One region of the Paenibacillus sp. FSL H3-0321 genome, then DNA from elsewhere that is predicted to be linked to it. Evidence: riboswitches for the same ligand, from Rfam matches in the RefSeq annotation. Region 1 holds a riboswitch; the other holds the start of a gene.
The links. A riboswitch is a leader RNA that binds a small molecule or an ion and turns the genes downstream of it on or off. The one in region 1 is predicted to bind cobalamin.

Region 1 (5,143 bases):
TCAAAAACTGCAACGCCTTGGCTGTCCGTAGTGACTGTTTTACCGCCAATGGTTACCTTCACTCCGGCTGCCGGTGAAACAACCGGTTCGGAAGCAAATGTCGTGTTATTCCATACCCACTCCACCCCGGTAACGGTCACTTTAAACGTTTCTCCCGGTTTTGGCTGCGGTGGAGATACTGCAACGGAATTTACTACCTTCGTGTTGGCACCGGCAAAATAGACAAGCACCTTGTCCTGCACCTGCAGTTTGAAATCACCCATGCCTTCGCTTGGGTAGATCCATTTCCCGCCGCGCGACACCAGGAAGTTCCAATAGCCGTCATGAGTTCCGTTCTTAATCCCATTAATGCCCGACACATAACTGCCGTAGGAGGACTCCGTAATCTCCAGCGGAATATTTCCGGATGCCGTAAGCTTCTTCAATGCCGCCAGCGCGTTGGATGCTTGCAGCGCTCCCTCAGCGACCGGCCCCTCAGGTCCTTCAACCGACAGATGGACTGGTACATTCTTGGAGATTACCTTTACAGCTTGCGAATATTTAGCGATAGTTGGTGCATTGTCCGCAACATAGCCGGTTACGGTTAGCGTATAGTCTCCTGCCGGAACACCTTCGGCAAAGACCGCTTTGCCGTCTTCACCGGTTGTTGCCTTCCGGTCTCCGACCGCCACCTCCACACCAGATGCACTTGAGGTTACAGGACTCGAAATATTTGTGGCGTTGTCCCATACCCATTTTATCTGGGTAACCGTAACTGAGAAAGGCTCCTCCTCACCTGGCTGCGACGCGGACAGCGTCAGCGAATTCACCAGCTGCGTATCGTTGCCCGCATAATAAACGAGGACCCGGTCTGCTTCCTTAAGTTTAAAGTCCTTCATTCCTACATCAGGATCAATCCATGCCCCGTCCCGGGACACAGCATATTTCCAGCCATCCCAGCCGCCGTAGATTCCGGCTTGGATACCGCCGATTCCCGTCACATAGCTGCCCGATTCATTCTTAATCGGAAGGCCCTTCTGGGCTGCCACTTTCTCCAGCACCTCGAGGACATTGCCTGCGTATGCCATCCCTTCTCCCAGCGTGTTCTGCGGCCCTTCAATTACAAGGGGAACATACACTAACGGATTCGGAACCGCAGGCTTAGTGAAGTCATACAGCTTGCCGTTTCCGCCCCCGCTGTACAGGGTGTAGGCCACCAGCGCCTGCAGCCCCTGCTCTGTAGCAAAAGCATTTACATTTCCGCCCTGATTATGGGCAAACCCGCCGCCCTCTACGCTGAAGCTGAGCAGTCTGCTTATCAGATCTGCTTCACCCTTGGTGAATTCTGCTCCTTCCGGGTCTACCCCGAAGGAGGCAAGGCCGATAATGACCTGTGCCGCGCTTTCGCTGCTGCCTCCAAAGCCGCCGTTGCTGTCCTGCGCAGCAGACAGCCAGGCTACTGCTTTTTGCCCGGCAGTTGCAACCACCGGATCACTCTTATGCGCAGCAAGAGCCGTCAAAGCCATCGCCGTCATATCCGGCTCGCTTGCCCCGGAAGTCAAGGCGAACCCGCCGTCTGCATTTTGCTTGGACAGGATCTCGCTCAGCAGCGCCGCTTTGCTCCATTTGGCATCCGCCCCAATAGTATAATTGCCTGAATCCAGTGCCAGCAGCGCATAGACCGGATTGTTCAGCGTCTGGCCGCTCATTTTGTCACTGTTATAGATACGCTCAACCAGATTAAAACCCGGCTCAGAGCCGTTTCCGGCAAAATTTGCCGGATCAGCCCCCACGGCTTGTACCGCGAGCACAATCCGTGCATAATCAGTGACTGCAGCAAAGCTGCCGTTGGCCGTCCGCACTTTTTGCTCCAGCAGCCGGACATAACTTTCCGGTACTTTGTAGCCCGCCTGTGCGAGGCCAACCGCCTGCCATTCTGACGTCACACCGCTGCTGAGCATATACTCGGCAGCCGCATAGGTCGCTCCGGCAACGGTAATCTGCTGCTTCGCTGTTAATGCAGCTGCAGCCGGCTCTGCGCCAGACTCGGCTGCTGCATACACAGCAGCCGTAACACTTTCCGTTCCCCCGGACGCGGTAGCGGCAACCGCCCCGGCAAACACTTGTCCTGAAGGAACAAGCGCTGTTCCCAGAATCGAAATAACCAGCAATAAAGCCAGGCCAAGCATAAAGGACTTGGTAGAGAGAAGAGTCTTCATCATTAACCTCTTTCCGTGAATAAAATAGTTGAAGCGCAGCAGACACAAGAAGAAACGGCTGTGCTCTCCCTTTCAAAAGGACGGGGCCGTTTCTGCGAGAGAGAAGGATAACATACAGCACCAGGCTTATACTTCATCCTCATCCCTCAAAAAAACCGCCCCTGCTAAGGGCGGCCTCGGAAGAATACAAATGAAGCACGGCGGTGCTCAAGCTCCGCCACCACATCCATTTGTAATGTTCCGCATTCTTACCCCACGAAGAATAGAAACGTTCAAGAAAAAGGCAGGTCTCCTGGCTTATGCTTCACCGCTTCCCTCCGCCTTCCCGTCCTTGCTTCACAGGACAGTGGCACCCTTAAGAGTCGCTCCGCATTTACAGTGGCGGGACCGCGCCGGACTTGCACCGGCCTTCCCTTTTAAGCAAATTCTATGGATAGAATCTGCACCCTTTTCACTAGACTATCAAATTTTAATATTCATAATCATATCCACTATTCCCTTGTATGTCTATAGAAAAGCTGTTCCAATGCCGCCCGTTGCCGGCTGATCCCTTTTCGAAAGCATCAAACACACTCTTCGTTGCTCCCAACCTGTCTGCACGCAGTTCATCATTAGTAGCGGAAAAAATGCCCGCTAAGTTTTAGCTACTCCCACATTAATAAGGATTAGGCGGATTTACACCCGCTATTATTTCGCAAAACACGTCATGTGGCTCAACCGGATAATTTAGCGGTAATATTTCGTCTTATACAACTTATTCTCAATCTATAGTCCACATTAAAGGGAAATATTCCCTTTAATGGGTATAATCCGCAATAACCAACACCGGAGCTCAGTGTAAAGAAAAAAATCCTGAACGCGCATCTGCCCTGCTCTCTCCGGGCAAAACATGCGGTTCAGGATTTTGTCTGTTTATATCGCTTTACTCGGGAGCATCGGTTGCTGTTCCGCCATCATCCGTAGGCGTTGGAGTCGCAGTTGCAGTTGCAGTAGGCTGGGCACTCGGTGTAGGGGCTGCCGTAAGTGCTGGATCCGACTGCAGAGTCAGCTTGTAATCGCCTGCGATGATCATGTTGCCCTCGGCCAGCTTAGCCCCCGGTTCCAGATCCACAGTGACTTGGTACGAAGCTCCCCCGGTCACGCCCGGCGAAGGCGCGGATGACACAGCCGGGGTCGCGCCGGCTTCTGTTCCGGCGTCCGCGTTACCCGTCGCGTCGACTTTCGTTCCGGCGTTCGCGTTCCCCGTTGCGTCGACTTCCGTTCCGGCGTTCGCGTTACCCGTCGCGCCGGCTTCCGTTCCGGCGTTCGCGTTACCCGTCGCGCCGGCTTCCGTTCCGGCGTTCGTGGTCCCGGTCGCGCCGGCTTCTGTTCCGGCATCCGCGTTCCCTGTCGCGCCGGCTTCTGCTCCGGCTGACGCATCCGGCGTTGCCGTTCCACTGCTGCCGTTCAAGCCGGCGGCTCCCGCATCCGGCGACGGAGCGAGGCATCGGCTCGACGTCGCCGTGACCTTGTAGACCTCCGGATCCCCACCGGAGGCTGCTACACTGATCTCCGCCGGAGTAAAGGCGGTGCATTCTTCAGCGTCAGCAAAGGTGAACACCAGTCTGCTGCCCGTGCCTTCTCCGCTGCCGCTAAGATACACGGCAGCAGGCGGCTGGCCGCCGCCCGGTGCTGCGCTGCCCTCCGGCAGAGCCGTGTCCGGGCTGTCCGGCCGCAGCAGGCTGATGGCGATAATGACGCCAATCAGTACGATCCCCAGAATGGAGCCGGAGATCAGGAGTTGAAATCGGCTGCGGCTAACCCACCGCGCCAGCGGCGAAGCCAGCTGGGAGCGGGCTTCGTTATATACATTTTGCAGAGCAGGCCCGGCAGCGGAGACATAACTTTTGCGGAAATCCCTGCTCTTGAAGGCTTCACGGTCGCTGTTCAGGAAATACTTTAGAATCGCCCGGCGGTAGCCCGGGTACAGCTTCTTCTTCGACACCGTGAACAGCCGGTTGTTCTGTGACCAGGCCAGGAAACGGTATACCGTTTCTTTGTCGCCGTCCGCTTTGCGCTTCACCAGATCCAGCAGCGCGTCATAATCCAGCGGGCCGCTCTCGCGGTCACTATTGTGATAGAAAGCGAGCGGCAAGCGCTCGAACGGCTCTACACTTCGCGATTCCTTCAGCCACCGCCGTCCGAGCAGCTGTACATCATCCAGCTCCTTTGGTGACAATCCGGCAAAAAGTTCCTCATCCGGATTCTCCTCCCCGAACCAGCGGTAGGCAGCGCGCAGCGCATTGGATTTTTGCCTGCTGATGGAATCAAGCGGCGGCTGCCAATCCGCCGTATTCCGGTAGCGCAGGAACGAAATCTCCAGCAGCTGCTCCTGTGTCAGCTCGCTGAGCGATACACGGTTCAGCAGAAAGCGGTCCGCTGCCGCCATCAGCTCCTTCAGCAGCGAAAGCGCCTCAGGGTTGAACCCGCTGCCTCTGCGGCGCTCTTTTTCCGCCTTCTCTACAGAGTCGTGAATCGAGGCCACCGCCGCAACCGGATCTTTGTCACGCTGCAGCTTCTCCAGCAAATAATCGCTGATTGTATCACGGACAAACGACTGCTGCAGCGCCTCCGGAAGAAACCGGCCCCAGTGGGCGACAAACCGTAAAATGTCAGACGATTGGGCTGCGGCAGCCAAACGGGATTCCATATACGGTTCCAGCAGCGCCTTGCGGAAAATAGGCTGGGCCAGCACTCTTTTGAAAAAGGCTGCACTCAGCTCGTCATTGCTCTCAATGATAGTGTAAGCCACCGCCAATGTATCGTCCCGGTCCGCTGACCGGGCATTCAGCATGCCGTTGATGAAATAATCGACCACTTTGACCCGGTAATTATGTCCCTTCAGCACAAAATACTCCATAAAACGCTCCATAATCTCCGGCTGTGGAATCCCCTTTTGGCGGATC
Region 2 (5,143 bases), 1.1 Mb from region 1:
GCAGAAGCAGCTCCGCTCTCCGCAGCCGCCGCGCTGCCCATAGGGCCAGCAGCGTTATTCACCTCTGCTGCGGCCTCTGCGGCAACCGCTGCCGCAGCCAGCGACCACGGCTCTGCCGCTGTCCGCAGCCGCTCATGCGGCTTCAGCGCCTGCGTCTCGGCGCCAAGACTGTACTTGCGCTCATAGCCGCGCGGCGTCACCATCAGACCTTCATAGACGGTAGTCGCAGAGTTGCCGACCACAACTGTGGAGAGCATGCCGATCTCATGCTCCAGCATATCCTGCAGCGTAGTTACAACCGTCTGCTGGCGGTCACGGTAGGCGCTTTTGACAATGCCGACCGGCGTGGACGGATCGCGGTAGCGAAGCAGAATGCTGCGGGCTTCCTCAATCTGCCGCGTCCGTTTGCCGCTGCGCGGATTATAGAAGGCAATTACAAAATCCGCCGCACCCGCCGCATCGACACGCGCTGCGATGCTCTCCCACGGCGTCAGATGATCGCTCAGGCTGATCGTGCAGGCATCATGCATAATCGGCGCTCCCAGCAGTGAAGAGCAGGACTGGATCGCCGATATTCCGGGAATCACCTCAACTTCCACACCGCCCGCACGTTTCCAGCCCCGTTCGATCAGCACCTCGTACACCAGTCCGGCCATCCCGTACACACCTGCATCCCCACTGGAAATGACCGCAATGCTCTGTCCCGCTTCCGCCCTGCGCACCGCTTCCTGGGCCCGGCTAACCTCTTCGGTCATACCGGTACCGACAATTTCCTGATGCTTCAGCAGCGGCTTGATCAGCTCTACGTAGGTGTTATAGCCGATGACAGCTTCACTTTCCTCAAGCGCAGCCAGTGCGCGGCCTGTAATATGCTCCAGGGCACCGGGGCCAAAGCCGATAATCAGCAGCTTTCCTTGTTTCTTCATCCTTTTTCCCCCGTCCACAAAATAACCTGATTTCATGCTTCCCTTCTGCTTGCTACAACGCTCTATATATAGCAGATGCTTCTGCCCAATCAGGTACATTCACATCTGTCATTGACGCGAACCTTCTTTTACATTTCAAACTCTCTAAACCCTTATATTTCCAGACTCGCTAAACAGCTGCTTCAGAATGGCTTTGAACTCTTCTGCATTCCGGGGAGCAGTCTGCCCGGCAGTCAAACGGCCGGGCAGGCTATGCCATAAATCGGCGAGCAGCGGCAGGTCAAGGCCGATCGCCCGAATGTCTTCCCCGTCTGCAAAAATATCCTCCGGCGATCCGGCTGCCCGGCAGACGCCTTTATCCAGCACGATGATCCAGTCCGCCCAGCGGTAGGCCAGATTCATATCATGCGTCGCCATGACCACCGTGGTGCCCTTGGCATAAATGCTCTCAAGTCCCGCAAGCAGCTGTCTCTCGGAGAGCGGGTCCAGATAGGAGGTCGGCTCATCCAGCAAAATCAGCTCTGGCTCCATCGCCATGACCCCTGCGAGCGCCGTGCGCTTTTTTTGGCCCAGACTGAGCTGATGAACCGGCTTGTCTTGCAGAGCCAGCAGATTCAGCTGCTCCAGCACTTTCAGACAGCGCTTCTGAATAGCGGCCTCATCCATGCCCGTCCCCCGCAGTCCGAAAGAAATATCCTCGATAGGCGTACTAAGAATCAGCTGCTGCTCGGGGTCCTGAAAGACGAGGCCCACGCGGCGGCGCAGGGCGGCCAGCTCTTTTTTGGAATAGGTTAGCGGGGTACCGCCCTGCAGCACCTTGCCTTTCTGCGGACGCAGTACGCCAACGGCATGCAGGAACAAGGTTGATTTGCCGGAGCCGTTGTGGCCGAGCACTGCTGTTTTTCGTCCTTTGGGGATGGAGACAGTCAGCTCCCGCAGCGCAGGTTCCGCCGTGTCCGGATAACTGTAGGCGACCCCCTCAAAGACCAGGCTATATTCGTTATTCATTGCAATCTCCTTACTCTTAGTTCAGTCTCCACTTTAACTCCTGCCGTTGGCCGCTTCCCCAATCAAGAAATCACCAGCTCCGCAAGATCCATAGCTGAGCCAGCAGCAGCAGGAAAATACCGGCGCAAGCCTGAACCGTGAATCTGCGCGGCACCGGGCGTGACACGTACGGCGGTAAAATGATCTCACCCATGTACCCCCGGGTTATCAGCCCCTGTGACAGCCCATAGTAGCGGTGCATCGTATTCGCAAACAGCGAGCCCGCCATTCCCGCAACTTCACGCAGTTTGGCCACCCGTCCTCTTCTGCCGCCGCGCAGCCGCCGGGCCAGCATCATTCCATGTGCTGTATCGCTCAGCAGGAACAGAAAACGGTACATAATCAGCATGAGCTCCAGTACGATCTGCGGCATCCGCAGCCTGCGGAGTACCTGCAGCAATTCTCCGAACGGTGTTGTAAATATGATAAAAAAGCAGCAGGTCAGGCAGGCCAACACGCGCGCCAGCAGCAACCCTGCCCGGTGCAGTCCCTCCGCTGTAATGTATAGTGAACGAGTCGAAGCCGGGAGCTGCAAGGACATTAACGCCTCACCGGCAGTTGGATGGCCAATTTCAAGCAATAGTGCCGGCAGGCTCAGACAAAAGAACAAAAGTGCCGTACCAAACAGCAGGCCGTAGGCGCGCAGCGGGATTTTGGCGTACAGGACGCACCACACGGTCATCCAGCCCGCAATCACAAGCTGCAAGGCCGGATGAAGCGCATAGGAAAGGATGAACATGACTGCTGCGAACAGGCCTTTCCACATCGCGGGCAGCTGCCTCAGCGCATTGCTGTAGGATAACGCATCAATTCTTCTGATCATTAAGCTTGCGCCGGTCCTGTCTGCCTTTCAGCAGGCCGATGGAATAGCCAATCACTCCGGCCCCGATCGCCGCCTGCAGCGCGAACAGCATGCTTTCCGTTTCGCCAGGCAGCTCCGTCAGCGGTTTGAACCACGGCTCATAACCGGGATCAATCTCTGTAATTACACCCTCTGCGGCATCATCAGCCCCGCCGAATTCCCCGTTCACCAGCAGCAGAGGCAGCACCACCAGCAAAATCACCGCCAGCAGCATCAACCCATTTTTCCACTTATTGCTCATCACAGACTTCCTCCCTTGGTTTGCCGTTTCAGCAGCGACAGCTCATTCGGGTTGTAGGATTTCAGCCAGTTCCAGAGCAGCACGGTCAGCAGCCCCTCGCTGATGGCGAGCGGAATCTGCGTCACGGCAAAAATACCGCCGAACTTAATCAGAGAAGCCAGCACACCCCCGTCTGCCGCCGGAAAAGCCACTGCAAGCTGAACCGAGGTCACCACATACGTCATGAGATCAGCCACTGCCGCCGCCATAAAGACTGCCAGCTTTTCACGCCCATTCACCTTCATTAGCAGCTTATAGACCGCATACCCGGCAAAAGGACCGGCCACCGCCATCGAAAATGCATTCGCTCCGAGTGTCGTTATCCCCCCGTGCGCCAGGAGCAGCGCCTGAAACAGCAGCACAACAGACCCGATTACGCTCATCGGCAGCGGCCCCAGCATTACAGCACCAAGTCCCGTTCCTGTAGGATGGGAGCTGCTTCCGGTTACGGAAGGCATTTTGAGTGCCGACAAGACAAAGGTAAATGCACCCGCCAGCCCAAGCAGCAGCTTCAGCTCCGGGTTGTCCTTGGTCATTTTCTTCAGCTTAAGGACTCCAAGGGTAAAAAACGGCAGAAACGCCACCCACCAGAATACGGCCCAGCCTACCGGCAGAAAACCCTCCATAATATGCATCGCGTTGGCCGTGCCCGGCTCATTCAGCAAAAAATAAAAGGTAAATCCGGCAATGAGTGCAGCAAAACTCCAAAACTTGCGTTTGTTCATCCTTTTCCCTCCATGGATTCGTCATTTTGTGCCGCATCAAATCAAAAACTCCCGCCCCGGGGGGTGGGAGTGCTATGTACGTCATCAGATATGTAAGAGATGGTGGTACCGCTGCAACATCGCGGAGAATTCGCAGAATTGTAATGTGGGGGAGCTGAAGCTGGCACTTGCTCTGCACCAAATCTTCAAAATCCACCGTCCCCAAAACTGCATGCCTTCATCTCTTTAACCAATTCGTACACCGCTCCTATCCGCGTAGAGTCGTGGTGCGCGCAAACAAGGTAGGTCTCCTGGCTCGGGATCATAACGCCTTCCTTCGTCTTCCCCGGCTGTTTGCCGAGTGACATGCTGAAGTTCAGCTCTTCCTTACAGTGGCGGGACCGCTCGGGATTTGCACCCGATTCCCTGTTACCCCTTGTAGTTACAAGGGCACCTTGTCTTATCGCTAATTTATCCTGTACATTATAGTGGACTTCGCCGGGTGGTGTCTGTGATAAAAGTGGAGCGGCAAAGTTCTCCAGCACACCATCCGGTGAACCCAACGGGTTGTAAGAAAGCCATTTAAGTAATATAATTATTAACTATATAACTTGAATCCGGAGGCGTACCCAGAAAATGAAACTTGATCTTACCGAAGATTCCCTGCCGGTGTACGAGGCGCTCTCAAGCGCTGTACGTCTGCGAATGCTGCAGCTGCTTGCTGTTCAGCCCATGAATGTAAAGGAATTGGCGGGAGCGGTCAAGCTGAGCAGCGCCATTATGACAATGCATGTTCGTAAGCTGGAAACGGCCGGACTGATCCGCACCCATATGGCTCCCGGACGAAGCGGACTGCAAAAGATTTGTTCTCTTGCCGCTGAAGGGGTGGAGATTATCTTCCCACTCCAGGCCAAAGCAGAGCGCAAGGGTCACCGGAAAGAAATACCGGTCGGACATTATTCCGATTTTGAGATAGAGCCAACCTGCGGGCTGGCCACTACCGAGCATATCATCGGCAGCTTCGACGATCCCCGTTATTTCTGGGATATGGAGCGGATGAATGCCGGAATTCTCTGGTTTGGCAAAGGTTATGTCGAATACAAAATACCCAACTTCCTGTTGTCCAGCCAGCAGCCGGAGGAGCTCATCATTACGATGGAGATTGCCTCCGAAGCACCCTCAACCAATAATAACTGGCCTTCGGATATTGCGTTTACGCTGAATGGCCAGAAGCTCGGGTTTTGGACTAGCCCAGGCGATTACGGAGACAGCCCGGGGAAATATACCCCTGCCTGGTGGCCGGCGTACACCAATCAATACGGCC

Region 2: linked by a shared signal. The riboswitch ahead of MHI45_RS28565 (energy-coupling factor ABC transporter permease) and the one ahead of MHI45_RS23850 (DUF4430 domain-containing protein) in region 1 are both predicted to bind cobalamin.

The regions. Positions count from the first base shown of each region.
Region 1 covers NZ_JBBODH010000001.1:5,324,377-5,329,519, reverse strand. The annotation lists gene MHI45_RS23850 (DUF4430 domain-containing protein) at 1-2,201, opposite strand, end outside; cobalamin riboswitch at 2,464-2,663, opposite strand; gene MHI45_RS23845 (GAP1-N2 domain-containing protein) at 3,121-5,143, opposite strand, start outside.
Region 2 covers NZ_JBBODH010000001.1:6,437,344-6,442,486, reverse strand. The annotation lists gene cobJ (precorrin-3B C(17)-methyltransferase) at 1-926, opposite strand, end outside; gene MHI45_RS28580 (energy-coupling factor ABC transporter ATP-binding protein) at 1,071-1,934, opposite strand; gene cbiQ (cobalt ECF transporter T component CbiQ) at 2,005-2,796, opposite strand; gene MHI45_RS28570 (energy-coupling factor ABC transporter substrate-binding protein) at 2,780-3,076, opposite strand; gene MHI45_RS28565 (energy-coupling factor ABC transporter permease) at 3,076-3,840, opposite strand; cobalamin riboswitch at 4,104-4,292, opposite strand; gene MHI45_RS28560 (ArsR/SmtB family transcription factor) at 4,456-5,143, shown strand, end outside.